3 regions of the Desulfovibrio biadhensis genome follow, and region 1 is predicted to be linked to each of the others. Evidence: predicted binding sites of a transcription regulator. Region 1 holds the regulator's gene; each other region holds the start of a gene.
What was found. Region 1 encodes sigma-54, which starts transcription at its own class of promoters, with help from an activator protein. Its sites were predicted from a motif close to CTGGCACGGNNNNTGCTT; they were not measured.
Positions count from the first base shown of each region.

Region 2: nifJ (pyruvate:ferredoxin (flavodoxin) oxidoreductase) is a predicted target of sigma-54. The motif match lies at 8,927-8,944, and genes of this name have one in related genera.
Region 3: ACZ5EH_RS09170 (LeuA family protein) is a predicted target of sigma-54. The motif match lies at 5,886-5,903, and genes of this name have one in related genera.

Region 1 is NZ_AP042477.1:4,377,303-4,387,476, reverse strand. Features, by position in the region: gene ACZ5EH_RS19050 (phosphoribosylformylglycinamidine synthase subunit PurQ) at 1-372, opposite strand, end outside; gene ACZ5EH_RS19045 (CTP synthase) at 770-2,413, shown strand; gene kdsA (3-deoxy-8-phosphooctulonate synthase) at 2,416-3,258, shown strand; gene ACZ5EH_RS19035 (KdsC family phosphatase) at 3,311-3,796, shown strand; gene lptC (LPS export ABC transporter periplasmic protein LptC) at 3,800-4,408, shown strand; gene ACZ5EH_RS19025 (LptA/OstA family protein) at 4,405-4,926, shown strand; gene lptB (LPS export ABC transporter ATP-binding protein) at 4,984-5,715, shown strand; gene rpoN (RNA polymerase factor sigma-54) at 6,009-7,430, shown strand; gene hpf (ribosome hibernation-promoting factor, HPF/YfiA family) at 7,479-8,039, shown strand; gene ACZ5EH_RS19005 (PTS sugar transporter subunit IIA) at 8,044-8,493, shown strand; gene rapZ (RNase adapter RapZ) at 8,564-9,439, shown strand; gene ACZ5EH_RS18995 (PTS sugar transporter subunit IIA) at 9,627-10,064, shown strand; gene ACZ5EH_RS18990 (PTS sugar transporter subunit IIB) at 10,068-10,174, shown strand, end outside.
Region 2 is NZ_AP042477.1:2,152,779-2,162,952, reverse strand. Features, by position in the region: gene ACZ5EH_RS09420 (methyl-accepting chemotaxis protein) at 127-2,556, opposite strand; gene ACZ5EH_RS09415 (hypothetical protein) at 2,825-3,082, opposite strand; gene ACZ5EH_RS09410 (tetratricopeptide repeat protein) at 3,406-5,319, shown strand; gene ACZ5EH_RS09405 (hypothetical protein) at 5,370-5,765, opposite strand; gene pta (phosphate acetyltransferase) at 5,804-7,945, opposite strand; gene nifJ (pyruvate:ferredoxin (flavodoxin) oxidoreductase) at 9,187-10,174, shown strand, end outside.
Region 3 is NZ_AP042477.1:2,094,862-2,105,035, reverse strand. Features, by position in the region: gene ACZ5EH_RS09195 (FAD-binding oxidoreductase) at 5-1,486, opposite strand; gene ACZ5EH_RS09190 (hypothetical protein) at 1,587-1,865, opposite strand; gene ACZ5EH_RS09185 (DsbA family protein) at 2,657-3,598, shown strand; gene ACZ5EH_RS09180 (VanZ family protein) at 3,641-4,033, opposite strand; gene ACZ5EH_RS09175 (hypothetical protein) at 4,123-4,368, opposite strand; gene ACZ5EH_RS09170 (LeuA family protein) at 4,636-5,799, opposite strand; gene nifH (nitrogenase iron protein) at 6,229-7,059, shown strand; gene ACZ5EH_RS09160 (P-II family nitrogen regulator) at 7,105-7,464, shown strand; gene ACZ5EH_RS09155 (P-II family nitrogen regulator) at 7,461-7,835, shown strand; gene nifD (nitrogenase molybdenum-iron protein alpha chain) at 7,884-9,524, shown strand; gene nifK (nitrogenase molybdenum-iron protein subunit beta) at 9,547-10,174, shown strand, end outside.

The sequences.
Region 1 (10,174 bases):
AAAATAGTTGCCGTCCGTGGCTGGCAGCAGGCCAAGTTTGACCAGCAACTGAAAGCCATTACAGATGCCGAGGATGATGCCTCCGGCATTGAAAAACGTTTCAAGCTGATTTACCAGAGGTTCGCCATTGGCGGTTACTGCGTGCCTCCAGCGCAATGCGGCAGCCTGAGCAGCACCCAGATCGTCTCCATCCAAAAAACCACCAGGAAAGATCAAAAAATTATAATCCTCGAGTCTGGTGCGTCCGGCAACGAGATCAGAAAAGTAGACTACGTCTGCCACAGCTGCGCCCGCTTTTTTTGCAGCATGGGCTGATTCGACTTCGCAATTGGTGCCGTATCCGGTGATGACCAGGGTTTTTGCCTGGGCCATGGAGAGCCTCCAGAGAAATATGTCTAAAATGTTTCTTGACTTCGCCAGCCACATCGGGGAAACAGGAATTCCAGGACTGGGCGCAATGCATCGGAAACCTGTTGCATGCAAACGACTGGAAATGCTGCTATCCCGACGAATAGATAAAAATGATGACCATCTGTCGGTGGAGCCGGATAATAGAGGCCCCGGCCGCAGGCGTCAACACGATGAAGCGCTTCCGTCAAGGGGGGCGCGCGGATTCCGCGCCCCCCTTGTCTGTTTTTTTCAGAGCTCTTTCAAGGGAAAATTTGCATTCAGAAGTCTGGACCATGCCGCTTTACATCGTGCGGTGCCCATACTGGTTTTGTTTCGGGGACATATTATAACAAACCACAAGCCTTAATAAGGGACTGTGATGAAGACCAAATTTATTTTTGTGACAGGTGGCGTACTCTCTTCACTAGGAAAAGGACTGGCAGCGGCATCTTTGGGCGCGTTGCTGATAGCCAGAGGACTCAAAGTCACCATTCAAAAGCTCGACCCGTACATCAACGTAGACCCCGGAACCATGAACCCTTTTCAGCACGGTGAAGTCTTCGTCACAGAAGACGGCGCCGAGACAGATTTGGACCTTGGTCACTATGAGCGCTATCTGGACATCTACACAAGCCAACGCAACAACTACACCTCCGGCTCCATCTACAATTCCGTAATCAACAAAGAGCGCCGCGGTGATTACCTGGGCGGCACCGTGCAGGTCATTCCTCATGTCACCGATGAGATCAAGCAGGCTGTGCTCAGCCTTGGCAACGACGATCTGGATGTAGCCATCATCGAAATCGGCGGCACGGTAGGCGATATCGAAGGTCTGCCTTTTCTCGAGGCCATCAGGCAATTGCGCGGTGACCTGGGTAAGGAAAATATCCTTTACGTCCATTTAACCCTGGTGCCCTATATCAAGGCTGCAGGTGAGCTGAAAACCAAGCCCACCCAGCACAGTGTCAAGGAATTGCGCAGCATCGGTATCCAGCCAGACGTTATCCTCTGCCGTTGTGAAAAAGAATTGCCTTCCGACCTGAAGTCCAAGGTTGCGCTGTTTTGTAACGTGGACGAAGACGCTGTGTTCACTGCGGTGGATGTGAGCAATATCTATGAAGTCCCGCTCAAGTTGTACGAAGAAGGGCTTGACCAGAAGGTGGCTATTTTGCTCCGACTGCCAGCAAAGAATCCTCACCTGCAGCCTTGGCGTGACCTTGTCAGCCGCTTCAATAACCCCAAGGGACAGGTCAGCATTGGAATTGTGGGCAAATACGTGGATTTGAAAGAAGCTTATAAGAGTCTGCATGAAGCGCTGGTTCACGGTGGCGTTGCCAATGAAGTTTCTGTGAACCTGGTGTACGTTAACTCCGAAGAGATTAAAGACAGCAATGTGGATAAGAAGCTTGCCGGACTGAACGGCATCCTTGTGCCTGGAGGTTTCGGCAATCGCGGCATCGAAGGCAAGATCAGGGCCATTCAGTACGCCCGTGAAAACAAGATTCCTTTCTTTGGCATCTGCCTGGGTATGCAGTGTGCGGTCATAGAATTTGCACGGAATGTGGCAGATTTGGAGAACGCCAACTCAGAAGAATTTGACTGCAAGACCCCGCACAATGTTATCTACCTGATGAAAGAATGGTACGATTTCCGTACGAAAAAAGTTGAAAAGCGTGCTGAAGGTTGCGATATGGGTGGCACCATGCGGTTGGGCGCCTACCCCTGTGTGCTGCAGGCCGAGACCAAGGCGCACGAAGCCTATGGCCAGAAGCGCATCGACGAACGCCATCGCCACCGCTATGAATTTAATAAGAAATATGAGAACCAGCTTGCCGAAAAAGGACTTTTGATCAGTGGTCTTTCCCCTGATGAATCTTTGGTTGAAATAGTGGAATTGCCCGAGCACCCCTGGTTCTTGGGGTGTCAGTTTCATCCGGAGTTCAAATCGAACCCCATGCGCCCCCATCCGTTGTTTAGGGGATTCATTACGGCTGCCAAGCTGAACGCCACAAAAAAGGCCTGATAATGTCCGCAACACTTCTTGTCAGAAGCGAAGCCGAAGCGCTCCTTTCCCGCAGCAGGGAGGGGCGCTTCGTCATTGCCGGTCCGTGCGTGCTCGAAAGTCACGAACTCGCCATGGAAGTCGCCACCGAGCTTGCCGCCGTTGCTCATGAGCTTGGGGTTCTGGCAGTGTTCAAAAGCTCTTTTGACAAGGCCAACAGGACATCGAGCCAAGGGTTTCGTGGACCTGGAATGTCGCGTGGCATTGAGCAACTCGCTCGCATCAAAGAGGAAACGGGATTACCCGTGATTACGGACATCCATCTTCCCGAGCAAGCAACTCCAGTGGCCGAGGTGGCGGATGTGCTACAAATTCCGGCTTTTCTTTGCCGGCAAACCGACCTTTTGCTCGCTGCAGCCAAAACCGGCAGGGTGGTGAATATTAAGAAAGGGCAATTCCTTGCACCGTGGGATATGCGCCACGCCCTGGACAAAGTGTACGAGGGCGGCAATAATGCCGTTTGGCTTACTGAACGTGGCGCCAGCTTCGGCTATAACAATCTGGTGGTGGATTTCCGCTCCATAGCTGTCATGCGGCAATTCGGCGCTCCTGTGGTGTTTGATGCAACCCATTCGGTACAGTTGCCTGGGGGGCAAGGGAGTTCCTCAGGAGGGCAGCGTGAGTATGTGCCCTTGTTGGCGCGAGCTGCAGTTGCCGCAGGGTGTGACGGTGTTTTTCTTGAAACGCACCCGACACCTGACAAAGCTCTTTGTGATGGACCTAACAGTTGGCCCCTTGCCCGGCTGAAGACTTTGCTCCAAGAACTGACTGCCATCTGGAATGTGCCAAATGAGACGCTTTTCTGAAAAAACACAACGTATTAGCCGCAAAGCCCTGCAGCGTGCAAGAAACATAAGGATGCTTGTTCTTGATGTGGACGGCGTACTCACTGACGGGGGGCTGTATTACGATACTAACGGTAAAATTCAAAAGCGCTTTGACGTCCAGGATGGTTTGGGGATCAAGCTTGCGCAGGGCGCCGGTATTGAAGTCGCCCTTATTTCCGGACTGGATTCCCTTGCAGTGGAAACACGCGCACGGGAACTGGAAATCGTCGAGTATTTTGCTGGTCATGTGAAAAAGCGCGCCATTCTTGAAGATATTTCCCGTCGTCGGGAGATTGGCTTTGATGAAATGGCGTATCTTGGTGATGACTGGGTGGACATTACGCCGTTGAGTCTGGTGGGCCTTCCCATGGCCGTGGCCAACGCGCAGCCGGAACTGGCGCGCAAAGCGATATGGACCTCTTATGCTTCCGGCGGGCGTGGAGCTGTTCGCGAGGCTATACGTTTTTTGCTCTTGGCACAGGGAAAACTTCCTAAAATGCTTGAAGATTGGAGCTGATACGTGCGCAAGGCCGTTTTTATCGCACTACTGCTGCTTCTCATTGGCCTTGGCGGGCTGTGGTATTGGTGGGTGCAGAATCAAGCAGCCAAACATCTTGCCGAAACCGCCAAGCGTGTTGCCGACGTCGACCTGCAAGCGGACCTTGATGTTGATTTATCGTTGAAGGGCATTACCCTTTCCCAAGGGGAAAAGGGGGAGATGCACTGGCAATTGACAGCTAAAGAAGCCAATTACGTTCAAGAAGAGGGCATGGTCGAAGTCACCGATCCGATTATTAGCTATCGCATTGGAAAAAATGAAGAAATGCTCACTGTGGAGGCGCCTAAAGGCGCTATCCGCCAGCAAGAGCAGTGGGCCCGGCTTTGGCCGAAGGTGCACGCCACGTATGAGCAAAATGTCCTTTCCGCCGCAGAATTGATCTATGATGGCGAAAGCAGAACCATTTCTCTGACCGGGGGCGTGACACTGGCTGGTCCTCAATTTGTTTGCAAAGCGTCACAATTGCGTTATCAATTGCAGCAGGACATGATTGTTGTGGAAAAAGGCGTGGAAGCCACCGTGTACGTTGACGCTGACTTCCTCCCAGAGCAAGGAGAATCCGTAAAGTGAGTTGTGCCAAGCTGATACAGGGGGCCATCGCCTCCATGCTCATATCTCTGTGTTGCGTAACCTTTGCCATTGCGGCCACGGTTCCTGTGGACATCCAAGCCGACACAATGCGCTACAGCCCCTCCGGCAAGGAAGTAGTCTTTGAGGGGAATGTGCATGTCACACGCCAGGATGTCGCCATCAGAGCAGCAACCATCACCATCCACCTGTCGGGTAAGGCGGAGAGTGGTCCTGGTGTGGCAGCCATGGACCCGGGCGCCATTCAGAAAATCGTTGCGACAGGGGGCGTACGTATCGATTATCAGGGCAAGGTCGGCACATGCGCCACTGCGACCTATAACGTTCGCACGGGCATGCTGGTGATGGAAGGCAATCCAGCCCTTGAAGATGGCAAAAACCGTATCCAAGGGCTTGTCATCAAATTCAATCTTAAAGAAAATCGCAGCGAAGTCGTAGGCGGCAAAGGAACGCGTGTCAAAGCCACGTTCCAGGCCCCTGAAGACCTCAAAGCGCCCTAGCCATTCTGCCGCCATGCTTTTATTCATGCAAAACAATAACTCGGGGCGGAGTCTTGGATGAGCGGAACCACCGGTCTCACCGCCACGGGCTTGTGCAAGCGTTATGGCAAGCGAGAGGTTGTCAGAGATGTGGCGCTTTCCCTGCAACAGGGCGAAATTGTAGGCCTTTTGGGTCCTAATGGTGCAGGGAAGACGACCACGTTTCACATGCTGGTGGGAATTCTGGAGCCCAACCAGGGCGAAGTCCGTCTGGATGGCGCCCCTATAACTCGCTGGCCCTTGCACGAGCGGGCCAATCACGGCATCAGCTATTTGCCCCAGGAAAGTTCGGTTTTCAAAAAACTGAGCGTCTTGCAAAACCTTGAACTGATACTTCAATACACGGGTCTCTCCCGCAAAGAGCAACGGCAGCGTTCAGCAGATTTGCTTCAGGAGCTTGGTATTTCACACCTTGCCGGACAAAAGGCGCTGCACCTTTCCGGTGGTGAGCGCAGGAGGCTGGAAATCGCACGCGCGCTGATCCGTAAGCCTCGCTTCATGCTGCTGGATGAACCATTTGCCGGAATCGACCCTTTGGCTGTAGATGATATTCAAATGATTATAGGTGGGCTGCGTGAGAAGGGCATAGGTGTTTTGATTTCAGACCATAATGTGCGAGAAACTCTCAATATTTGTGACAGAGCTTCACTGGTGTTTGAAGGAAGGGTGATATTGGACGGTGCTCCGGAAGCCATTGTGGCGGATGACCGAGCCCGTAGAGTATACCTGGGCGAAGGCTTCAGTCTCTGATGCCGAATATTGTTGCTCCACCATCTGGAACGGTGTTTCTTTTCTAATCAGCTTATATTTTTAATCTTTTTGTATCTGTTCCGCTTCGGGGAACATGTGATGCGTGTTGCAAGCATGGGCCGGATATGGCACATAAGTTGTTACACCAAATCGCATGTACTGGGCGAAACAGGGATTTGACTTTGAGGCCCGTTCGTTGCATGAAGCCGCCTTCAGCGCAAAACCGTTGGGGGGCGGAATAGGGCGGTTTTTGTTGGTTTAACCCTTATACTCGCCGAAAACGGCATTTGCCTATGGCTCTCGAACTCAGACAACAGCTCAAGCTCACACAGCAACTCGTCATGACGCCCCAGTTGCAGCAGGCGATCAAGCTGCTGCAACTTTCCCGTCTCGAATTGTTGGACACAGTGCAACAAGAGCTGATGGAAAACCCTTTCCTCGAAGAACATTACGAGGACGAGGGGAGAGAGAAGGCCGTTTCGGAAGAGATTCGTCCAGATGCGCCGTCGTCCAGCCAGGAAGAAATCATCCGCAATGCCGACTGGGAAGACTACCTTGGAGAATTTTCAAGTAGCTCCCGTCAAATGCAAATGCGTGAGTCGGAATCTCCTGAAGATCAGCTTTCCCTTGAAGGACGCTACGCAGTAAGACCCTCCCTTGACGGTCATCTCGAGTGGCAATTACGGCTTTCTGATCTGAGTGAAAAAGAGAAAGAAATCGGCGAAGTTGTCATCGGGAACCTGGACACAAACGGGTATCTTCAGGCCTCTGCGGAAGATATTGCGGCAATGTCGAACGCCGATCCCGAAGTTGTGGAAAAAGTCATCCTTGAGATGCAAACTTTTGATCCTGTAGGTGTTGCCGCACGCACCCCTCAGGAATGCCTTTTGGTACAACTCCATTCCTTCGGTATGGATGATGATCCCGTTCTTGTGGAGTTGGTTAAAGAACATCTCGAAGATCTGGAAAAAAAGCGCTACAAACCTCTGTGCCGTAAGTTTAAAATCAGCATGGAGGACATAAAAAATTATCTGGAACAGTTGCAACAGCTCAATCCCATGCCAGGGGCGAGCTTTGGCACTGGTGAACCGTTTTACGTAAGCCCGGATGTGTACGTATATAGATTTGGCGACGATTTCCATATCCTTCTCAATGAAGACGGACTGCCAAAGCTCCAGCTTAATTCTTATTATATGGACAACTTGCAAGGTCCTTCCAAAGACAAGGACTACATGCAGGAAAAAATGCGTTCCGCCATGTGGCTGATGAAAAGCCTTTATCAGCGCCAGCGGACGCTTTATAAAGTAACAGAGAGCATAGTAAAGTATCAGCGTGAGTTCTTTGAACAAGGCGTCACCCGGCTCAAGCCTCTGATACTTAAAGATGTTGCCGAGGACATTGGCATGCACGAATCCACGGTGAGCCGGATCACGACAAGCAAGTACGTGGCTACTCCCCATGGTATTTTCGAGCTCAAGTTTTTCTTTAACAGTGGACTGGGGATGGATGATGGCAGCCAGGTGGGTTCTGAAAGTGTCAAGGCCACCATCAAGCAGCTCATAGGGGAAGAAAACCCCAAAAAACCTTTGAGCGACGAACGCATTGCCGAAATCCTCAAAGACAAGCTGCAGGTCAACATTGCCCGCCGTACCGTTGCAAAATACCGAACCGCTTTGAATATCGAGTCGTCTTCCAAGCGCAAGGAAGCCTTTTAAGTCCGCCATCCACAGGTAGCGAGATTATGAGACCAAGGAGGATATAGTATGAACATCAACTTTTTCTTCAAACAATTCGAACCGTCTGAGCATCTTAAGAAGTATGCTCGCAGACGTTTTGAGAAAATACTGAAATTTTTGAGCAACCAGGAGCAGATCACTGAAGTGAACGTGACTATGCTCGTTGACAAATTTCGGCACAAAGCAGAGGTCGTCATCACCTCCGGGCAGTTGCACATTACTGCCAACGAGGAATCCGAAGACATGTATTCCACCATTGACCTGGTTCTGGACAAGGTTGAAGCGCAACTGCGCAAAGTCCGGGAAAAGAGCAAGGATCATCGTCGGGGCAAAGGTGGCGGAAAAACTCCCCAGCCTGTCCGGATGGAATATATTTCCTTTTCCGAAGGCGAAGGGGGGCAACGTGAACGGACTATCGTCTCCCGCGACGACTACGAGCCCAAGCCAATGAATGTTGACGAAGCCGCCATGCAGCTCGACAACCTTAATTATGAGTTTCTGGTGTTCCTCAATGCTGAGACCGAACGAGTGAACGTCATTTATCGCCGCAAGAACAACGATTTCGGCCTCATTGATCCGGGGTTTTAGTCTCATGAAATTAGGGGATTATCTGGACAAAGAACTGGTGCTGCCTGATCTGAAGGCCAAGACGAAATCTGAAGTCCTGGCTGAGCTTGTGGAACCCATAGGGCATAAAATCCCAGGGTTTGATACGGAAAAAGCACACAAGGTTCTGCTGGAACGGGAATATCTCGGCACTACTGGTATCGGCGATGGCGTGGCCATTCCCCACGGCAAGCTGGAGAGCCTCGATGATATCATTCTTGTGGTAGGACGCAGCCCAGAGGGTGTGGACTTCGAAGCTCTTGATTTCAAACTGTGCAATGTTTTTTTCCTGGTGCTGGCGCCCGAACAGGTCGCCGGCATCCATCTTCGCATCCTGGCGCATATCTCCAGGCTGCTCAAGGATGAGTCCTTCCGGGCATCATTCATGGCCTGTGAGGATAAAGATACGCTCTGGGATTTGCTCTCGCAGACCTAACCAAAATCAAGGCTGTCGCTTCTGCGGCAGCCTTTTTTTATTACCATTGCAGAGAAGAGGGGAATGTCTCGTGCACGCCTATCCGCTGCTCATTGTCACCGGGCTTTCCGGCGCTGGTAAAAGTACGGCCTTGAACGTCTTTGAAGATCTCGGCTTCTTCACCGTGGACGGGGTTCCGGCAAGCATGGCGCCCAAGCTTGTTGGGCTGTTTTCCGGGCAAGATAATCTTGATGTGAAGGGCCTTGTTCTCGGTGTTGATGTGCGCCACAGAAAATATCTGGGCGACTGGAACCAGGCGCTTGAAGAAATTGAAGCCCATGGCGCCAAGCCACAAATAGTTTTTGTGGAGGCGCGTACAGAAGTTCTTGTCCGTCGCTACGCTACCACCAGACGCCCGCACCCTATGGAAGGAACAGATTTAGGGTTGGAGCAGGCTATTGAGTTTGAACGCGATCTTCTGTTGCCCCTGCGACGTAAAGCCGCACTTGTGCTGGACACCTCGCTATACTCTATCCACGATCTTCGCCGTGCCATTCAGGAAAAATGGAGCAGCCTGGAAGCGCCTTCCACTGGTATGCGCATTCATATCGTTACTTTTGGCTTCAAGTACGCCCCACCTTCGGAAGCGGATTTGGTTTTTGATTTGCGTTTTTTACCCAACCCTTATTTCGAGGATAGTCTTCGTGAATTGAGCGGCAAGGATCCAGAAGTTGCATCCTATGTGCTCGATGGGGAGCCGGGTAAGGAATTTTTGCGTAAATTCTTGGATTTTTTGCATTACGTGCTGCCACTTTATCAAGTTGAAGGTCGCTACCGACTGACCCTGGGCATTGGTTGTACTGGCGGGCGCCATCGTTCTGTCGCTGTTGCCGAAAAGGTTTTTGCCTCCATAAAGCAGAAAGGGTACTCGGTTTCCATCGAACACAGGCATCTGGACCTGGGCTAGGCTGTAGTGTAGTCTCCCCCCGATTCAAAGAGAACGCGAGTGCCGTAAGACGTTGCATTGCGGCACTGGCGGGTTTTCCCTATTATGTATGCATGCGATGTACCCACACGTCCTAACAGTTGGGTGGAAAGGGAAAACGCAAGCAGATGCATTGTGTGGACATCACGCTAGATAAGGTGCCAATCGGATGAGTAATAATAGCGAACAGGAAAAGAAGCTTGGCGTCGTCCTCGTGACGCATACAGAATACGGAGCCTGGTTGTTGAAGGCTGCAGAAATGATCCTCGGCCCGCAAGACGGGTGCATGTCTGTGAGTGTCGATGTTTCCAAGAATGTAGAGGAAACCGTCAAGAGCCTGAAAAAATGCGTTGAGCAATGCAACACCGGCGTTGGTGTGATGATTCTCACAGACATGTTTGGCGGCACGCCGACGAATTTGAGTCTTTCACTACTTGGGGGGCAAAAGCTCGAAGTCGTTACAGGCGTCAACCTGCCCATGCTGCTCAAGGTTCTCAACTCCCGGACTGAATCATTGGAAAACATGGCCAATGCAGCCAGAGAAGCTGGGGTGAAAGGTATTGTCGTTGCTGGCGAAATTTTGCGTAGCAAGGTCAAGGATCAATAGCAGATGTTTTGGACCAGGATTGACAACAGATTAGTGCACGGGCAGGTTATCGAAACCTGGATACCCTTCACCAATGCCAAGAGGCTGGTAGTGGCTAACAACGAACTGGC
Region 2 (10,174 bases), 2.2 Mb from region 1:
AAAAGAATTCCTTTCAAGCGCAGCAATAAAAAGGGCGTCACCGTTTTTCTGCGGTAACGCCCTGATATATTAGAACACGATTCACTCTACCAAAGGAAGGTATGGAAGCGTCTCACATGACCATCCTTATCCTTCGTGGGACAATGCCTTGAGCCTGCTGGACAAACTTTCCAGGTTATCCAGAGACTCAGCTATGTTGGCCATACCATTCGCTGTTTCTGCTGAAATGCGATTGATATCTTCCATGGAGCGATTGATTTCTTCGCTAGTGGCGGATTGTTGTTCCGCAGCCGTTGCAATCGCCTGAATCTGCGCCACAGTCGCCTCAATCAGCGAGACAATCTCCTGAAGCACGTCCCCTGACCTGCTTGCCAGGCCCGTGGCTTCATCCACAGCATGGGCAGCCTGCTCCATACCCTGTATATTTTTGGTGGCGCCATCTTGTATGGCGCTGATGGCGGTGCCCACTTCCTTTGTTGCGCCCATGGTCTTTTCAGCGAGTTTCCGCACTTCATCCGCCACCACGGCAAAGCCTCTGCCGGCTTCACCGGCGCGCGCCGCCTCAATGGCGGCGTTGAGAGCCAGCAGGTTGGTCTGGTCTGCAATGTCCTGAATTACGTCCATAATCTTACCGATGGAATCGACGCGCTCGCCAAGAGAACCCATGTCCCGCTTCAACTCTTCGGAAAGACTGGCGACTTTGCCGATGGCCGATACCGCGTCACCAACAACTCCCATGCCATCTCTTGCCCTGATGGTGGCCTGATCCCCCTGCTCCGCCGCACTGGCGGCATTGCGGGCTACTTCCAGAATAGTCGCGTTCATTTCTTCCATGGCAGTGGCAGTGGAGCCAACACGATCACTTTGCTGATCCGCCCCTTCTTGCGCCTGATTCACCAGAACGGAAACACTTTGCGAGGCATCGGCTATGGAACTGGCCGCCATCTGGATTTCCTGACCCACATTTTCCAAACGTCTCATATTCTCATTCAATGTACGCTCGTTATCGATCAGATCAGTAACGTCTGCAAGAACCTCAAAATAGCCGATCTTGTTGCCTTCGCAGTCCTGCACTACATCGCTGAACGGGCGCATGTGATGTATCTTCCCATCTATGTTCATTGAAATTATGGCTGATTCATGGCGGCTGCCTTTTGCCATCGCACACTTGATGGGGCAATCATTACCATCGCACATTTCGTGCTGGAAAAGGTCGCGGCACTGCATTCCCACGATTTCTTCACGCGACTTGTTGAAAAGCTTGGCAACCACATCGTTTATCACGATGATCCGCATGTCGTTGTCCACGGCAAACATGGGGTCAGGCACTGCGTTGACCATATTCATGTACATTTCCGAACCGCAAATGATGCTGTCCAACTTATTGGTCAGTCGGTTGAACCACATGGAAAGTTCGCCGATCTCGTCATTGCTATGAACAGGCAGTTGCGCCTTGAGGTCCGCCCTGTCTTCTGCAATATCCTTGATCTTTGTGATAATCGCATTGGTGGGGCGCTGCACCTTGAGCACAAACATCATAATGCCCAGAATAATGGCCAGACCGAGGGCCAGTACCAGGATCAAGCCGTTAATACCCGTCACGGAAGAGATCATGGCATTTGCCTGGCTTACGTCGCTGCTGTGCACAATGACGCCAATGGCGTTGCCCTGATAATCTCGCACCGGGAACCCGACAATGGCCTGATCCCCGTGAATCTCCATGGTCAACCCTTCCTTGGAGCGTGAAAGAAATGCTACATTGACAAGCTTCTGCACGCTGCCGTCTGCGGAAGGCACGGCAAGCACAAATGCTTCCGACACTACCGGGAATTTATCGGGGTCCTGCAACGCAGTCGTTATTTTAAGGAACTGCGCGTCCATGAACAACGCTGCGCCTTGGTTTGCATCTTGCGTCACCGCTGCAAGGACGGGGGCAAAGCTGGTAAGCACCTCCACAGACCCCAACTGCTTTCCATCCGCCGCCTTGACCGGGGCAATGCCGCGAATGACAAAGCCGCCGCGCCCCAACTCGATGCCTTTGCGGCCTTCACCAGTTTCGTTGACCTCAATGACAGTCTTGCGAAAGCTGGAAATATCATCAGAAATATCTACCCACTTGCCATCGCGCTTGGCCTGTTTTTCACGCCACAAACGCAGCAAACTGCGGGCGTTAGGCAAATGGAAGTGGAGCTGGAGATTTTCGCCTGTTTGCGATTTGTATCCTGACTGGAAGCTGTTCAGCGCCGCGCGGAGATTCTGCCGCGCCTCCTGAGAAGCTGGCGAGCGCTCATCGTCAATATCACCGGCAAGGGCCTGCTCATAGGCTGCAAGCACGGCGGGCAGTTGCGAAAACATGGCCGCCTTCTCATACACCTGTTGCGAAAGAATATTGATGCTTGATTCCAGCTCCTGATTGGTTGCTTCTGCCATCTGCTGCACAAAATTATCACGCAATTCTGACAGTTTGCCCTTTATCAACCAATAGCCACCAGCTCCAAACACAAGACCCGCCAGCACCAGAGGAAAAAAAAGTTTATACTTTAAACTGATTCGCATCCTTCCCCCCGTAATAAATGTACCAACTTTTTCAAGTATCTTCCGCCCACATACTGCAAAGGTGACGAATAGTGAATTATTATTACAAGAATTTATACAGGAAGGCAATAAATGTGCGTTTATTCACACATAAACACAAATAAAATCGCAACAACACATCAGTTCAGCTGTTTACAACACATACTAGACCTTTAAGGTATAAAATAAACAGCAAAAGCTATTGCAGCTTGCAATTCAGAAACAAAAAGGAAGGGAAATGAGGCAGGAATCAAGAGCGCGCTTTCTCTTGGTTATAGGTTTCGTAGTCCGGTGAAAGACAATTAAAGTTGCCGCCCAGCATCGACTTGAACTGCTCTTGAGGGTCTGCTTCAGGAGCATTGGCATGGTCGCATTTTGCCTGCATTTTTGACATACGCGTCACTTCATCTTTACTTCTATATTCCACAACACCGCAATAATTACACACAAACTGTGTTGCCTTTTTTTTACAAAGGCAATCAACCTTAACAAATTGATGCTTCCGCATTGCCATTCCTTTTCATACACCCTGATACAAAATAGTTATTGCAATAACTGCTTGTTTTTATATTCATGTGACAACATTTTAAGACCTGATCGCGCCACGTCTCAACATTGAAACTGGTGGCGCTTTTACTCCTATATGTCTCCTTTACTGTTCCGTAAAGGGTACCCCAACCACGTACACCCCCCTTCCCTGCTCTTCTTCCTTTTTTCTCATATAAACATGCGCATCCGCCTCTTGACCTTTGCTGTCTTGTTGGCATCATCGCCTCATTCATTACCGAGGGTGCTCACCAACCAAACATCCAACCATATAAAAGGCGCGCCATGAAAGCCAAAAAAAAGGGTGCTGCAAAACGAAGACAGCATAGCAATACTTCTGAAGAAATTCCTCCCTCATTGCTGGCGATGGGGCTGGAGGCGCATCGCGAGGGAGACACGACCACTGCCCGCGGGTTGTATGCAAAGATAGCACGAGATAGCCAGGAATTTCCTGAGGCCAGGCACATGCTGGGCATTCTGCACTTTCAAGAAGGCGAACTCGATGCCGCAGCCGCTTGCATCCGGGAATCTCTGCTGCTTGCCCCCAACAATCCCGCCGCAGTCGGAAACCTGGCGTCCGTTTATGCAGCCAGAGGCGAATATGCCCAGGCGCTGCCGCTGCTGGAACGCGGGGTTTCCCTGCGCCCGGACCATGGTCCGGCCTGGCGCGCCCTTGCCGATGCCCTGGCCGGACTCGACAGACTGCAAGAAGCCGCACAAGCCTACGAACGCGCCCTTGCATATTGGCCAGAGACAATGGACCAGGGCGCCTTGCCGCTGAATTACGCCGCCACGCTCAATGGCCTTGATCGCCACGAAGAAGCAGCTGCGCTTCTGAAAGAATTTCTCGGACGCAACCCTGCGAATCTCGCTGCCCACTGCAATCTGGGGCGCGCGCTCTCAGCCCTTGGCGAACTGGATGACGCGGTTGACGCATTCTCATGCGCCCTGCGCCTGGAACCTGACACAGGCAGCAAAGGGCAAGTGCTTCTTGGCCTTGCAGGCGCCCTGGAAAAACAGGGAGAACTCGACACCGCCATCCAATACGCACGTGAAGCCGTTGCGCTGACTCCATGCGAAGACACCTGGTTCAGGTTGGGGCACACGCTGCAAGGCGCCGGTGAAATCGAGGAGTCGGAACGGTGCTATCGCAAAGCCCTGGCGGAAAACCCGCGCTGCTTTGTGGCGATGAACAACCTGGGTGTGCTGGCCCTCAACGAGGGTGACAGGCAAAGCGCCGATGTGTGGTTCAGCAGAGCCAGAGATTGTGCGCCGGATTACGCGGAAGCATGGACAAACTGGGCAAACCTTCTGGAAAAGGAAGGCGATCTGCAGCAGGCAGAAATAGCCGCTCGCAAGGCCATGGAACTGGATGAATCCACATCTGCTCTCGTGCGCCTGGCATACGTGCTACAACGGCAGGGGCGCATTGATGAAGCCCTCCAACTCTACACCCGCTGTCTGGAGCTGGACCCAGCCGACGCCAAGGGCGTCGCACTCTATCTGGCTGGCATCGGACTGCGCGCGACCCCGGAACGCGCCCCAGAAGCCCACGTCCGTGAACTTTTTGACCAGTATGCGGGCATTTTTGACAGACATCTTCAGGAAAAACTCGAATACAAAGGGCCGGAGATACTCCTCGACGCGCTCACCCCTTGGCTGCGCAAACAAGAGATCGTGGACGCGGCCAGCAACGGATGGGACACCCTGGACCTGGGGTGCGGCACCGGACTCTGTGGCGCTGTTCTCAGTCCCTTTGCGCGCAGATTGGATGGCGTGGACATCTCCCGACGTATGCTGGCCAAGGCCAGAGAACGCGCAATTTACACAGATTTGCTGGAAGGCGATCTCGAAGAAGTACTCCTGGGGATGACACAGGACTACGACCTGATTGTCGCGGCGGACGTGTTTGTTTATGTCGGAGATCTGCACGCCGTTTTTACGGCAGCCTACAACCGGATGCGCCCCGGCGGCCTGTTCGCCTTCAGCCTGGAGCTTTTACAGTCCCCCCCCTCCGGAACAGAGAGCAAAGGATTTATTGTAGGCGAGAACAATCGCTACCTTCACGCGCCGGAATATGTGCGCGAACTGGCTGCAAATGCAGGCTTTACGCTCCACTCATTGCAGGAAGTGTCCACGCGCAACGAAGCGTCAGTCCCTGTTAAGGGTTTTGTGGTCGTGCTGGAGAAGCAGGCGTGATTTGAGAGAAGGGGCGCTCTCCCGCAGTCTATCCGGGAGAGCGCCCTTAATCAGTTGCCTTTGGGTGTGCTCTCATCGTGGTAGCGATGTGCGCCACAACGCCAAACCACCTTTTTCCGCCCCGGCGCATAGTGCGGGAAGACACGGCTGGATTCGCCGCAAATCTCGCAGGTATGGGGCTCCAGGCTATTCATCGGGAGCAGATTGTTCCGCTTCATAGCCTCGAGGAAGGAATACACGGCCGGCATTTTGGGGTGTCCTTCCAGACGCTCGCGATCCTGTCGGTTCAATCGCCCGCCCTGTGTTACACGCAAAGAAACCGACTTGCGTTTTGCCACAGTCATGGAGTTCTTGTTAAGCACCACCTGCCGTGGTTCGTCCCACTGGCAAATGACGCGCATCCGATCGAGATCAAGATGGATGTCTGTAACTGTACTTTTACTCATACTACTACCCCTGTCAGCGATAAAACAAACCTTGCGGGTTACGCAGGCTTGGCGTCTTCGCTGGTTGCAGCCCGGGCTTTTTCGGCCTGGGCCTGAATAGCCGTTATCGCCACCGTGTTCACAATGTCAGGCACGGTGCAGCCACGGCTGAGATCGTTGACCGGTTTACGCAGACCCTGCAGAACAGGCCCAATGGCGACCACTCCAGCCGCCCGCTGCACTGCCTTGTACGTGTTGTTACCGGTGTTGAGATCAGGAAAGATAAACACTGTTGCGTATCCGGCAACCTTGCTGTCCGGCATTTTTGTCCTGGCAACCTCAGGATCAATGGCCGCATCATATTGCAAGGGGCCTTCCAGAAGCAGCTCAGGCGCACGTTCCTTGGCGATACGCGTAGCCTCGACGACCTTATCCACATCCTGTCCCTTGCCTGAGGCGCCGGTGGAGTAGGAAAGCATGGCGACCCGCGGCGTAATGCCAAATATTTTGGCGGTATGCGCAGAACTGAGCGCGATCTCGGCAAGCTGTTGCGCGTCGGGGTTGGGGTTCACGGCGCAGTCACCAAAAACCAGCACCCGATCCTTCATGCACATCAGAAAAACGCTGGACACAATGGAGACTTCCGGCTTTGTTTTGATGATTTCAAAGGAAGGTCGGATGGTCTGACCAGTGGTCGTAATGGAACCGGAAACCATGCCGGCGGCATGCCCCTTGTAGACCATCATGGTGCCGTAATAGGTCGGGTCGGACATGCGGTCCTTGGCGTCGTCTATGAGCAGGCCCTTGTGCTTGCGCAACTCATAGTACGTTTGCACGTAGTCTTCGTAGTTTTCGCTCTTTACGGGGTCTACCACTTCGATATCACTACCGAATTGCAGGCCAAGAGCGGATACCTTGGTTTTCACCTTGTCCGGATCGCCCAGGATGGTGAAGGTGCCCACACCCCTTCTTGCCAGGATGTCTGCCGCCTGCAGGATGCGCTCGCTGCTGCCTTCGGGGAGGACGATGTGCTGCTTGTCTGCCGAGGCCTTTTCAATCAGCGTATATTCGAACATTTTCGGGGTGATGCGCGTGGAGACCGTTGTCACCAGACGCTCACGGAGCTCTTCGGAATTGACGTTATCCTTGAAAACACCCTGCGCCGTGGCAATCTTGTGCACATCCTCAGGGGAGATACGCCCATACAATTCCATGAGTCTACGGGCGGTCTTGTAGGTGTTGGTTTCCACGGAAAGCACGGCGACCGGAACACCAGTCCACCCTTCGATGAGGCGGTGCACGCTGGAAGCGGGCTGCAGGCCGCCTGTCAGCAGAATACCCGAAATGTCCGGGTATGAAGAAGACAGTCGCGAAGCCAGGCTGGAAAGGATGATGTCGGAGCGGTCGCCCGGTGTGACGACCAGGCCGCCTTCCTCGAGATATTCAAGGAAGTTGGTAATATGCATGGCTGCGATGATGTAGTCCTTGACCAGGGTGTCCAGCCTGCCGTGTCCATACAGGACCTGACCGCCCAGCCATTTCCGCACATCGTTGATAGTCGGATTACCCAGGCTGGCCTCTTCGGGGATAACGTAGACCAGCAGCGGCGTTTCACAGTGTATGTTGCAAACCAGGGATTCCTTGGCTTGCTGCGCTTCTTCCTTAGTGCCGATAAAACGGTTGGCAATCACACAAACAAGTTCGACACCCTTTTCTTCCAGGGTATCGATGGTCAACTGGGTAGAGGCAACCAGGTCTTCGACACTGCCCTTTCCTGTGGCGACCAGCAGCACGGGGCAGCCGATGTTTGCGGCAATATCGGCGTTGAGATCGAATTCAAAAGGAGCGTCCTTACCCAAAAAGTCTGTTCCTTCGCAGAGAACAAAATCATAACGGGATTCCAAGGACTTGTATTTCTGCAGGATATTCTCGAGCAACGTTGCGTGCTGACCGTTATTTATCAGCGCCCGCGCTTCAGAAAGCGTGTAGGCGTAAGTGTCTTCGTACTGAATATCCAACTTGTACTCGGAGAGGATCAAGTTGATATCATGGTCTCTGCCGCCCTCTTCGGGATCATTGATGATGGGGCGAAAGAAGGCCACGTGCTGAATACCGGATAGCAACAAGCGCATGACGCACAGCGCGATTGCAGACTTGCCGCTTTTCGCTTCTGTAGCGGTGATGTAGAGATTCCTGGACACGTTAGCTCCTTCGATTGTTTTCTCCGCCCACGTTCGGGTAGAGGAACGTGGACCATTACCTTATTTCTTTAACAAAGACCGTGCCATCATGTGCATCAGCTGGTAATCATTATACCCGAACGGCTGAAGGGGCAGGGCGTTGCGTCTCATAAGTCCATACACAGCCTGGATTCTGAAAAATCGGACAAACATCTACCCCTACCCCCTATTGTGCCTTTTTTTACAATCCTAGTCACTACAAAAAACAAATTTTTTCATCTAATAACCAATTTTTATAGGAAATTCCGCGACAGCCAGTGGCATCTCTGCAACACTTACAGCTATTCGCTTGCCATGCCAGGGAATTTCACCCTAACACACGTTGAAAATCTATACCCGAGCCACAGTTTTCTTAAAACAAACGCAAAACGAACTTGTGCACCCATGTTTCATTACGGCCATTGCAGTTTGCAATTCCAGAATAGACGCAGCTCATATTCTGGAATACAAGCTATACCGCGGGCTTCTGCGCAACTTTTGCACATGCGCCGTTTGTCTTACGCCTGTTGTGACATTTCTGCAACATGACATGTTCATTTTTGCACAAGTCTCGTTTACTGCAACAGAACTTGTACGTGTCATTTTTTTTGCGAAAGGGATGGACGGCATCCGAATTTTCAGACATTATGTTGTAGGAAATGTAGCAAAGGCAGCAAACCGGACCGTGTGGCCCCACTTTTTTTGCGCACAAGCAATTAAGTGCAATATGTCAGACAGTTACAAGTCAATTCTGACTATTGACAGGGGCCGCTCTACAGAGTGTTTTTGTGTTTTTCGGAATGTTTCTTGCCACAGGGGAAGAAATCCGAGGCCAAAGCCCCTCTCAAATGGTCCGACAAACCGGACATGTTATGGTCATACCACAGGCACAAACGTGCCCAAAATTGATCACCGGAGCCTGAAGGTCCTCAATTTGTTCTGCAAGTTCCCGCATGGACGAGCATGGCACATATCTTGATTATAAACCCAAACGGCAATTCTGCTGGGTTCGAAAAGCGCGCATGCGCCCCTGCGCAGGGGTGCGTCCGCGCAACAAGGCGTTCAAGATGTTCCATGATTACACATCCTGGGAGGGTTTCTGACGACACCCCCCCCTGCTGCATGCTCGACATCGTCAGGGCCTGCCAACCGGTCCACAGGCCCCAGTTTTAGATCGGAACCATCAAAGTCGCTGACCGTTCGACTCGAAAAAGGAGAGACGCATGGCTAAGAAAATGACCATCGACGGCAACACCGCCGCGGCGTATGTTGCGTACGCCCTGAGCGACGCGGCCGCCATCTACCCCATCACGCCCTCTTCCACCATGGCGGAGCTCGCTGATGACTGGTGCGCGCAAGGCCGCAAAAACATCTTCGGACAGCAGCTGCAGGTTCGCGAAATGCAGTCCGAAGCAGGCGCAGCCGGCGCAGTCCACGGCTCCCTGGCAGGCGGCGCCCTGACCAGCACCTTTACTGCTTCCCAGGGCCTGCTGCTGATGATCCCCAACATGTACAAGATTTCCGGCGAATTGCTGCCCGGCGTCTTCCATGTTTCCGCCCGCGCCCTGGCTGCCCATGCCCTGTCCATCTTCGGCGACCATGCAGACATCTATGCCTGCCGCCAGACCGGATTCGCCCTGCTGGCTTCCAACTCGGTTCAGGAAGCGCACGACATGGCGCTGGCAGCTCACATCGCGTCCATTGAATCCAGCATCCCGTTCCTGCACTACTTCGACGGCTTCCGTACCTCTCACGAAATCCAGAAGGTTGATGTCCTGGATTACGAAGAGATGGCCCCCCTGCTCAACCATGACAAGATCGACGAATTCCGCGCTCGCTCCATGAACCCTGAGCATCCCAATGTTCGCGGTACTGCGCAGAACCCGGACATCTATTTCCAGGGCCGCGAAGCTGCCAACCCCTACTACCAGAAAGTACCGCAAATTGTTAAAGAAGCTTTCGCCAAGGTAGAAAAGGCCACCGGCCGTACCTACAAGCTTTTTGAATACGTGGGCGCTCCTGATGCAGAGCATGTGATCATCGCCATGGGTTCCGGTTGTGAGACCATCGAAGAAATCGTCTCCCACCTGGGCGCCAAGGGCGAGAAAGTCGGCCTGCTCAAGGTTCGTCTCTACCGTCCCTTCTCCAATGAAGATCTGCTGGCCGCCCTGCCTGAATCCACCAAGATCTGCTCCGTGCTCGACCGCACCA
Region 3 (10,174 bases), 2.3 Mb from region 1:
AGCGCTACCAGATGAACAATTCCCGCTCCACTGCGCTTTCGTGCAGGCCAAAGGCGCTGTGCAGGGCATGCAGCACGCTTTGTTGCATGGCAGGGGGGCCACAGAGGTGAAAGGCCTCCCCCCCTGAAAAGAGCCTTTCCAGCAGCTCGCGCTCCACATGGCCGTACACGGCCTCCACTCCCAGCCCTTCGGGCACTGTCTGGCGGGAAAAAACAAGCGTCACAGAAAGGTCGAGCACTTTACTCAGGGTCTTGAGCTCGTCCAGGGCAAACGCATCGGCCACGGTCTTGTTGGCCCAGACCACATGCACCTGCCGCGAACGCTGCCCTTCCCTTTTTGTCTGGCGTTGCGCCATGGCCCGCAGCAGACACAGAAACGGGGTTATGCCGATACCTCCTGCAATGAGCGCAAGCGGATGTTCCGGATGAACGCCCTCTTCTTCGCCAGCGGTAAAATGGGGCAAGGCCCGGGCAGCATCACGACAAAAGACCCCATACGGGCCTTCGCAACGCACCGTGGTTCCAGGCTCCAGCTCATGCAACGCCTGGGTAAAGCGGCCACCACGTTTGACCGAAAAACAAATTTCCTGCCCACCTCTCCCATCAGGAGGCGCAGGGCAGGCTATCGTAAAGGGGTGGGGCTCGGAAAAACGCCCCTGCAATGGAATACGTAAAAGCATGAACTGCCCGGCAAGATAGGGTGGCAGCGCCCCCTTTTTCTCCGGTTGCAGCACTATGGTTGCAATATCATGGTTTTCCGGACGGACGGCAGCAACGCGCAGACGCATGCGCCTGTGCCCCTTCAGGAGCAGGAAACTGCGCTGCGACGCGCACGCCAGAAAAAGCGTAAGGCAAAGCAGCCAATACCCCACAAAAACGGGGGCGTTCATTTCGCTGCCCCTAAAATAACCATGCAGCATGCCGGCCGGCACAGCCACATACAGCAGCAAGTGCAGCGGTTTCCAGTATGAAAACGGGATTGCAGAGGGCAGCAGGGGTGACGGTGCCCTTTCCTGTTGCCGGAGCTGCCGGCGCTGTTTCCAGATGAATTTTGTAAAACCGGCGGGCGCCGTTGCCAGGAGAACGAGCCCCAGGGCAGACATTCCGAGCAGCATCTCCCACACCTCTGCAAATGACTGCAGGGCTTGCAGCGGAGTGCGCCCCGTAAAGGAGGTGAAGGTGGCGATCATCAGCGAAGCGTGAGCCACGAGCAACACAACAACAAAGACGCCCAGCTTCTGATGCATTCTGAGCATGCGCTCGAGCCCTAGATATCGCTCCGCCTTTGGCTGGCGCATCCCCAATGCAGCCACGGCAGGCGCGAGCCCGATCCCCACAAGTGCGCACAACTTGCCCAGCACCCGGTACCAGCCGGCGGCGGCATGGGGTGTTTCCCACACAGCAAAAAGCCAGAGTGCGCATCCTGCAGCTGCAGGAAGAAACAGCAAGGCCAGGGCCTGCCGTCCGCGAAATGTGAGGCTGCTCATCGTCGTTGTCCGAAACGCCCTGCCTGCCGGACTTTCACAGGGATTTTACGCAGCAGCGCGGCCAAAGGCCGCACCGGAAAAGAGGTGCCCCTGAACGGGGTCAGAAGGTCGGTGTTTTAAGGTCGCCCAAAAAGGTGGCCAGTTGTGATTTTTCCCTGTCTGTAATGGACGCGCCTTTACCCTGCATGCGCGAAATATAGTCGGTCCACCCCTGCTGGTCCCTGTTCCCAACGGCCTTTCGCACACGTTCCAGGTTGTGGCACACTGTGCAATATCTTTTCAGCATTTCCTCGGGCGATTTCTCGGCCGAAGCCCCCCAAGCCTGCAAAAACAGCACCGACGCAAGGACGGCGCAGCAGAATACGGCAAGCAATCGCATGTTATCCCTCTCCTCTCACAATCAAGATAATGTCGGCAGCGCGTCGCCGTACCGGGGGCAAAGTATCACAGCCCCGCCGAATGGCAACAGCGGCAAGTGACATTTTACTGAAGATTTTCAATGTGGAATGCAAAGACTTATGGGAAAAGGATATTTTGTGGAGAAGAGAATAAAAAAAAGTGCGCTGTTCCGGTCATCCCGGTCAACCTTCGGTTTGTTCCCGCCTTTCGGTCTGGGAGGCCGTCAGGTTGTTTCAGCGCACGCGCTCTTTCTTACAATGGCGACTCAGCTCGCCGTATGTTGGGTAGTAGTGCGTTTCTATGCCGCTTTACCCTCCGTTTACGTTTCCGTCCTTTTCTATCAACCTGGCGGGGCAGCAGGTCCCGCCTTACTTTATAAATAAGTTGCCCCTTCAGATTGTCAATCCAACAGCCCCCCTCTTGCAACTTTTTTTTCATTCGCTATTTCCATACGATGCACCAATGTAGCAAAAAATTATGAAAAAGCGGTATACACCCCCCAAAACTGCTGCAGTAACTGTCTTGCAACCAAGGCTGGAGCGCGTTATTACTGCCAACAACAAAATGCTTACATTTTGTTGCGCTACGTTATAAAAACGGCCGCGCTACAGCGAGGCTAAGCGGTGGTTACCGCAAAAAGCGGCAACTTCTGAACGCGCCGCTGGATCATTAACCCCGAAATCGACTGCAACTCGGCGTACATCCATCAATGCAGGCGGCCGGCCACTGCCCCTGCTCCGGAGCCGGTTTTCATTTTCATGAGGAGGATTCATGCGTACTGTTGTCATTGCCGTCATTTGCCTGTTGTTGGGCCTGGCCACCGGCTACATGGTCTCGAGTATGGCCGGCGGCGAGCTGACCCCGGCCAAACTGGAAGAAGGCATCCGCCAAAACCCCAGAATGGTCATGGACCTGTTGCACCATTATCCTGAGGAAATGTTTGATATCGTTTTGGAAGGGCAAAATCTCAAACGCGAAAAAGAACGTCAGGACCAGATCGCGGAGCAACTGGAAAATCCGCTGCGCGTTACGGTTTCCGAGGAGCGCCCTGTTTTCGGCCCCAAGGACGCCCCCATCAATATAGTGGAATTTTCCGATTTCCAATGCCCGCACTGCGCCAACGCCAACAAGGTCATCAAGGAACTCCTCGCACGCCACCCCGACAAGCTGAATCTGGTGTTCCTGCACATGCCCCTTTCCTCGCATGAAATGGCGCCCTTGGCCGCTGCGTACTTTGAAGCAGCCGCCATGCAGGACAAGGATAAGGCCTGGCAACTGCATGACATCCTTTTTGAGCACCGGCAGGAACTGGCAGAGGGCGGGAAAGCATGGCTGGACGAACAGGCCAAAAATCTCGGCCTGGACACGGACAAAATCGAAGAAGCGCTCAGGGGTGAACGGATCAAAGGCATCCTGCAACGCGACCTGCAAACGGCCAACATGCTGCAATTGCGTGGCGCCCCGTCTTTCCTGGTGGGTGGAGTGCTGATTTCCGGCGCCGCCCCCATCAGTGAGTTCGAAGAAGTCATCAGCAGGGTCATGACGTACCGCGCCGAGCATCCCGACAAGACAGAGGGCGGCGTGATCTTCGTGCCGGATGAGGCTGCGGCTCAGGCTGTTGCGCCTCCTGCAGAAAATCCCGCTCCAAAAGAAGAAAAACCGGCGGCGGCTGATGCCCCCGAGGAAAAACCCGAGGCGGCGCCGGCTCAATAGCGACCCTAGGCTATAAAGCGCAACAGGCCCTTTCCAAACGGTTCATACCCGTTCGGAAGGGGCCTTTTTATTGCCCGCGATGCGAACAATCCAGCCGATGAGGGCGCCGACAAGACAACCCACGGTGCCTGCCAGAACATCCATTTCAGAAAATCGGCGATTAGGAATATGCATCTGGGCGAATTCCAGAACCACATTCAGCAAAATAAGCGCCACGGGGGAAAAGAGAGCGAGCAACCTGGAGGAAAAGGCTATGGGGAAGGACCCGGCCAGGATGACAAAGGCCAGAAAATGCAACAGGTCGCCAACCGCAACCCCTCCGGCAACAGGCAGGTCTACGAGGGGAAAACGGACAGGGAAAAGAACCAATCCAATATAGAGGGCGATTCCAACCAGCCACATAAGGGCCAGGTATTTGAATGTCCCCCCTTTCACTGAGCCAGTCTCCCGTACCAAAGCGCAAACGATGCAGAAGACAAATGTGTCCCCCCCGGCATGCGTTCAGCTTTCATGGCTCCACCGCTTCAGTCTTTCCCGTCATCAGAATCAGTGGAATCCGTGGCGTCGGCCATTTCCCGCTCGCGTGCGGCCTCTGCCTTTTTGGCCGCCTCCTGCTTGCGCTGCTGCTTGCTTTCCATTGTCCACCCGGCAAAACCGCCGGCAGTGGCGCCAAGAATAGCGCCCCGGCCCATATCGAATATACCCACGAGTGAAGCCAGGACCCCAAGGGAACCGCCGATGAGGATGCCGCGCACAAGATAATTGGCCATGAATTCTCCCTAAGAAAACTGCCCCTTACAGGCAGCGCCCCTTCTGAAACACGGGGTTGCGAAGGCAGTTTGTGGCGGCAAACCGCCATCAACTGCATTCCAGGGCTGTTTTTCGATTTTAACAGAATATAGGGAGCTTGTTAAAATGGCCCTGCCACGGCTGTCAACAACCGTGAACAGGGCCTGGCTGGTGTGTCTTTTCAGAGGGCGCAGGAAGGCGGGATACAATATGGGCAGTATGTATCACTCGCTTGTTTTGTGTTTGTTTCAGGCGTGCTGCAACTCTTTGCTTTGCATGTCCTGCTCCGTCTTTCCCATGCTGCGCACGGCAAGCGATAACAATTCGGCATCGGACAAGGGGCGCCCCAGACGGGCGGAATGTTGCCTGCAGTCTGCAACCAGCTCTTCCAACTTTGCCGGAGGCAAATCCACGCCAAATTTACGCAAAACACCGCGCACCGCTGCACGGCCACTTTTCTTGCCCACGGACATCTTACGCTCGCCCTGGACGTGGCGCGGGTCAAAGGGCTCGAAAAGAGCCGGGTTCCTGGACACGGCATGCACATGCAAACCGCTCTCGCAGGAAAAAACATCGCGCCCCACTATGGGGTGCAGACGCGAAGGCGGCAAATCCGCCGCCTCGGCCACCATCGCGCACAGGCCGCGAAGTTCTCCCAAATTGTAGGAAGTCTTTCCACGTTGCAGGGCCAGCCAGCTAGCCAGTTCCTCCAGACGGGTGATGCCGGCGCGTTCGCCAATGCCCAGTACGGAAGCGTCGGCCCAGGATGCGCCGGTGGCCAAAGCAGTGGATGCATTGCCCATGGCCATACCGAAATCGTTGTGACAATGGACGCCCAGGCTCCAGCCCGGGCGGTCGCCCAGTGATTCGACACACAGTTCCACAAGCAGGGCCATGCGTCCCGGGTCCAGAAGGCCCACACTGTCCGAAAGTCTTATGCGCGCCGCCCCAGCATCCAGAGCGGCGGCAGCCACTTCCAGGATTGTTTCAGGAGCCGCGCGGGAAACGTCCTCCAGGCCCAAGGAAACATACGGCGCGCCACTCTGTTTTGCGAGGGTCACCATTTTTGTAGCAAGAACCGGAATGTCCCCCAATTCCAACCCCAGCCGTTGCCGGGCATGATCCTCGGACACGGGCAACCCCATGTTGATCCTGCAGCCATGCTGCGCAGCAGCCACCACATCTTCATCCCTTGAGCGGCACCAGACGCTGCACGCAACATTGGGCGCAACCCTGGACGCAAGCTGCAGCAGGTCATTCAGGTCTTCCTGCCCCTGTACGCCGATCTCTATTTCATCCACGCCCAGTCGGCCCAGCCTGACAATGAGCTCTTCTTTCTCTTCCGGGGTGAAATACACGCCGTAACACTGTTCCCCCTCACGCAGGGTGCTGTCGATAATTCCTTGAGGCATGGTCCGTCTCCTTCTCTGCTGGTCTCATTTCATTCCCAAAGCGCCAATGCAGCTCCGTGCACAAGGGGAATGCGGTCATGCCTAAGAGGCAAGAATGGTGCCAGACAAGGCGCTGCAGACGCACAGGCCCCAAAGGGTGCGACATACCTGGAGGCGCGCGCCCACACCTTCTTGCATGTGTTGTGGAGCAGACTACAAAAAACGCTACATTTTTGTAGCACAGTACACTTTGGTTTTGTAGCTAACCCACTCTCACGCCTATTTCAGAAAACGTGACTTTTTTGTATCCATTTCATGAAACTTCATCAAAACAGTATGTTATAAATTAAAATACGCATGGTACGCATTTGTGGCACGCGCCTTGCCTTTGTGGCTTTCATCCGCACGCATTGCCAAACGAAACGACAATCAAACCGCATGGAGGAGACAATGAGAAAGGTAGCTATTTACGGCAAAGGCGGCATAGGCAAATCCACAACAACACAAAACACCGTTGCCGGCCTTACCGAAATGGGCAGACAAATCATGGTTGTAGGCTGTGACCCCAAGGCAGACTCCACGCGTCTGCTGCTGGGCGGCCTGGCCCAGAAGTCCGTTCTGGACACCCTTCGTGACGAAGGTGAAGACGTCGATCTCGAAGATATCCGCAAAAAAGGTTTTGGCGGCACCTGGTGTGTTGAGTCCGGTGGCCCCGAACCTGGAGTTGGTTGCGCCGGCCGCGGCATCATCACTTCCATCAACATGCTCGAATCCCTCGGCGCTTACGAAGAGAGCGAAGGCCTGGACTACGCCTTCTACGACGTTCTTGGCGACGTTGTGTGTGGCGGCTTCGCAATGCCCATCCGCGACGGCAAGGCCGACGAGATCTACATCGTCTGCTCCGGCGAGATGATGGCCATGTACGCTGCAAACAACATCTGTAAGGGCATCATGAAGTACGCCCAGTCCGGTACCGTTCGCCTGGGCGGCCTCATCTGCAACAGCCGTAACGTCGACAACGAAAAAGAGATGATCGAAGAGCTCGCCAAGCGCCTGGGCACCCAGATGATCTACTTCCTGCCCCGCGACAACATGGTGCAGCAGGCCGAGATCAACCGTAAGACGGTCATCGACTACGCCCCTGATCACCCCCAGGCACAGCACTACCGCAACCTGGCTGAAGCCATCGACAAAAATGAAATGTTCGTGATCCCCACGCCTCTGGAGATCGAAGACCTTGAAAAGCTGCTCATGGAATACGGTCTGCTCGAAGCTGCATAGGCCCGACCCTTTAATCACGCTTAAAAAGAATACGGAGATACCGCAATGATGATCATGGTTCGAGCAATCGTACGCCCCGAGAAAGTCGACGACGTTCTGGCAGCGCTTCTGGACGCAGGCTTTCCTGCAGCGACCAAGTTTTCCGTTGCAGGTCGCGGCAAACAGCGCGGCATCAAGATCGGTGAAGTAACCTACGACGAAATCCCCAAAACCCAAATCATGTGCGTTGTACGCGCCGATGACAAAGACTTTGTTGTCGAAACCATCATGCGCGCAGCACGCACCGGTTCCAAAGGCAACTACGGCGACGGTAAAATTTTCGTCTCTCCTGTTGAGAGCGTCTACACCATCAGCACCGGCGTTTGTGACACCGCTGTCGCCGAACCCGCGGAGGCCGAGGCATGAAAGAAATAATCGCAATTGTGCGCATGCCCATGATGAACCGCACCAAGCAAGCTCTGACCGAAGCCGGCGTTGACGCCTTCTTCGCTCACGAGGCGCAAGGTCGGGGCAAAGGGCTGGTCAACTCTCAGGTGCTGGAAGGCGCTGGAGAGGGCTACGAAGAAGCCGCCGCCCTTCTGGGCGAAAAAGGCCTGCTCTACCCCAAGCGTGTCATCACTGTGGTGGTGCCCGACGAGGATGTGGACGACATCGTGCAAACGATCATCGATACCAACAAGACCGGCAAGCCCGGCGACGGAAAAATCTTCGTGATGCCCATTGAGGATGCGGTTCGTGTCCGTACGGGTGAGACCGGGGCGAAATCCATAGCCTAGCCTAACCGCCCCTTATACCCGGGGCCGGAAACAATACGAGGTAACCACATGGCACTCAAAAACAAGAAGAAGATCGCCTGGGAAGCGGACGCCATCAAGGAAGAGCTGCTCAAGAAGTATCCTCCCAAGGTCAAGCGCAAACGCGCCAAGCAGATCGTGATCAACAAGAAGGAAGAGAGCGGCGCCAATCCTGAAATCATGGCCAACGTGCGCACCATTCCCGGCATCATCACCATGCGCGGCTGCACCTACGCAGGGTGCAAGGGCGTTATCCTGGGCCCCACCCGCGACATCGTGAATATAACCCACGGACCCATTGGCTGCGGTTTTTACTCCTGGCTGACCCGGCGCAACCAGACCAAGCCCGAGTCGCCCGAACATGAAAACTACATGACCTATGCCTTCTCCACCGACATGCAGGATCAGGACATCATCTTCGGTGGTGAGAAAAAGCTCGAGGCGGCCATCCAGGAAGCCTACGACCTGTTCAAGCCCAAGGCCATCGCGGTCTTTGCAACCTGTCCCGTCGGACTCATCGGCGATGATATTCACGCCGTGTCCAGAAAGATGAAGGAAAAGCTGGGCATCAACGTCTTCGCCTTCAGCTGCGAAGGTTACAAAGGTGTCAGCCAGTCCGCAGGTCACCATATCGCGAACAACCAGATCTTCAGCCACGTGGTTGGCGAGCAGGACAAGGAGATCGAAGGCAAATACAAGATCAACCTGCTGGGCGAATACAACATCGGCGGTGACGCCTTTGTCATCGAAAAACTGCTGGAAGACTGCGGCATCACCCTGGTCTCCACCTTCAGCGGCAACTCGACCTACGACCAGTTCGCCCAGTGTCACAACGCGGACCTGAATGCCATCATGTGCCACCGTTCCATCAACTACGTGGCCGAAATGATGGAAGAAAAGTACGGCATCCCCTGGATCAAGGTCAACTTCATCGGTGCGGAAGCTTCCGCCAAGTCCCTGCGCAAGATTGCCCAGTACTTTGGCGACAAAGAGCTCATGGACCGTGTTGAGGAAGTCATCGCCAGGGAAATGGAGCCCGTCAAGGCTGCTCTGGAAGACGTGCGCCCCCGTACGGAAGGCAAGTCCGCCATGCTGTTCGTTGGTGGCTCCCGCGCGCACCATTACCAGGAGCTCTTCGCTGAAATGGGCATGAAGACCCTTTCCGCCGGGTATGAGTTCGCCCACCGCGATGACTACGAAGGCCGCGAAGTGCTGCCCACCATCAAGCTGGATGCTGACAGCCGCAACATCGAAGAGCTGGAAGTCGTTGCCGATGAAAAGCGCTTCCATCTGCGCAAAGACGACGCCGCCAAGGAAGCTTTGGAAAAGGCCGGCCTGAAGTTCAAGGAATACGACGGCATCATGTCCGACATGGAGACCGGCTCCCTCGTCATCGACGACCTGAACCAGTACGAGGCCGACAAGCTGGTTGAATTGCTGAAGCCCGACCTGTTCTGCGCAGGCATCAAGGAAAAGTTCAGCATCCAGAAGATGGGCGTGCCCATGAAGCAGCTCCACAGCTACGACTCCGGTGGACCGTATGCGGCCTTCGAAGGCGCCATCAACTTCTACAAAGAAGTGGACCGCCTCGTGAACAGCAAAGTCTGGGGCTTCATGAAGGCGCCCTGGGAAGAGAACCCCGAGCTCTCCGCCACCTACGTGTGGGAATAAGAGCGCAAGAGGAGAAAGCACAATGTTGCTCAGACATACACCCAAGGACGTGGCCGAACGCAAGGCTCTGTCCATCAATCCGGCCAAGACCTGCCAGCCTGTTGGCGCCATGTACGCCGCCTTCGGCATCCACGGTTGCCTGCCCCACAGCCACGGCTCCCAGGGCTGCTGCGCCTACCACCGCAGCATGCTGACCCGCCACTACAAGGAGCCCATCTCGGCTGCGACCAGCTCCTTTACTGAAGGCGCTTCGGTCTTCGGCGGCCAGGCCAACCTGATACAGGCTATCGAAAACATGTTCACCGTGTACGAGCCCGAGGTCATCGCGGTCCACACCACCTGTCTCTCAGAGACCATTGGTGACGACCTGAACCAGATCTCCATCAAGGCCGACAAGGAAGGCAAGATCCCCGAAGGCAAGCATGTCATCGGCGCCTCCACCCCGAGCTATGTCGGCTCCCACGTGACCGGCTTCTCCAACATGGTCAAGGGCATGGTTAAGGGCCTGGCCAAGAGCACGGGCAAGAAAAACGGCAAGATCAACATCATCCCCGGCTGGGTTGAACCCGCCGATATGGAAGAGATCAAGCGCCTGTCCACCATGGTTGGCGTAAAGCACATCCTCTTCCCCGACACCTCGGGCGTACTGA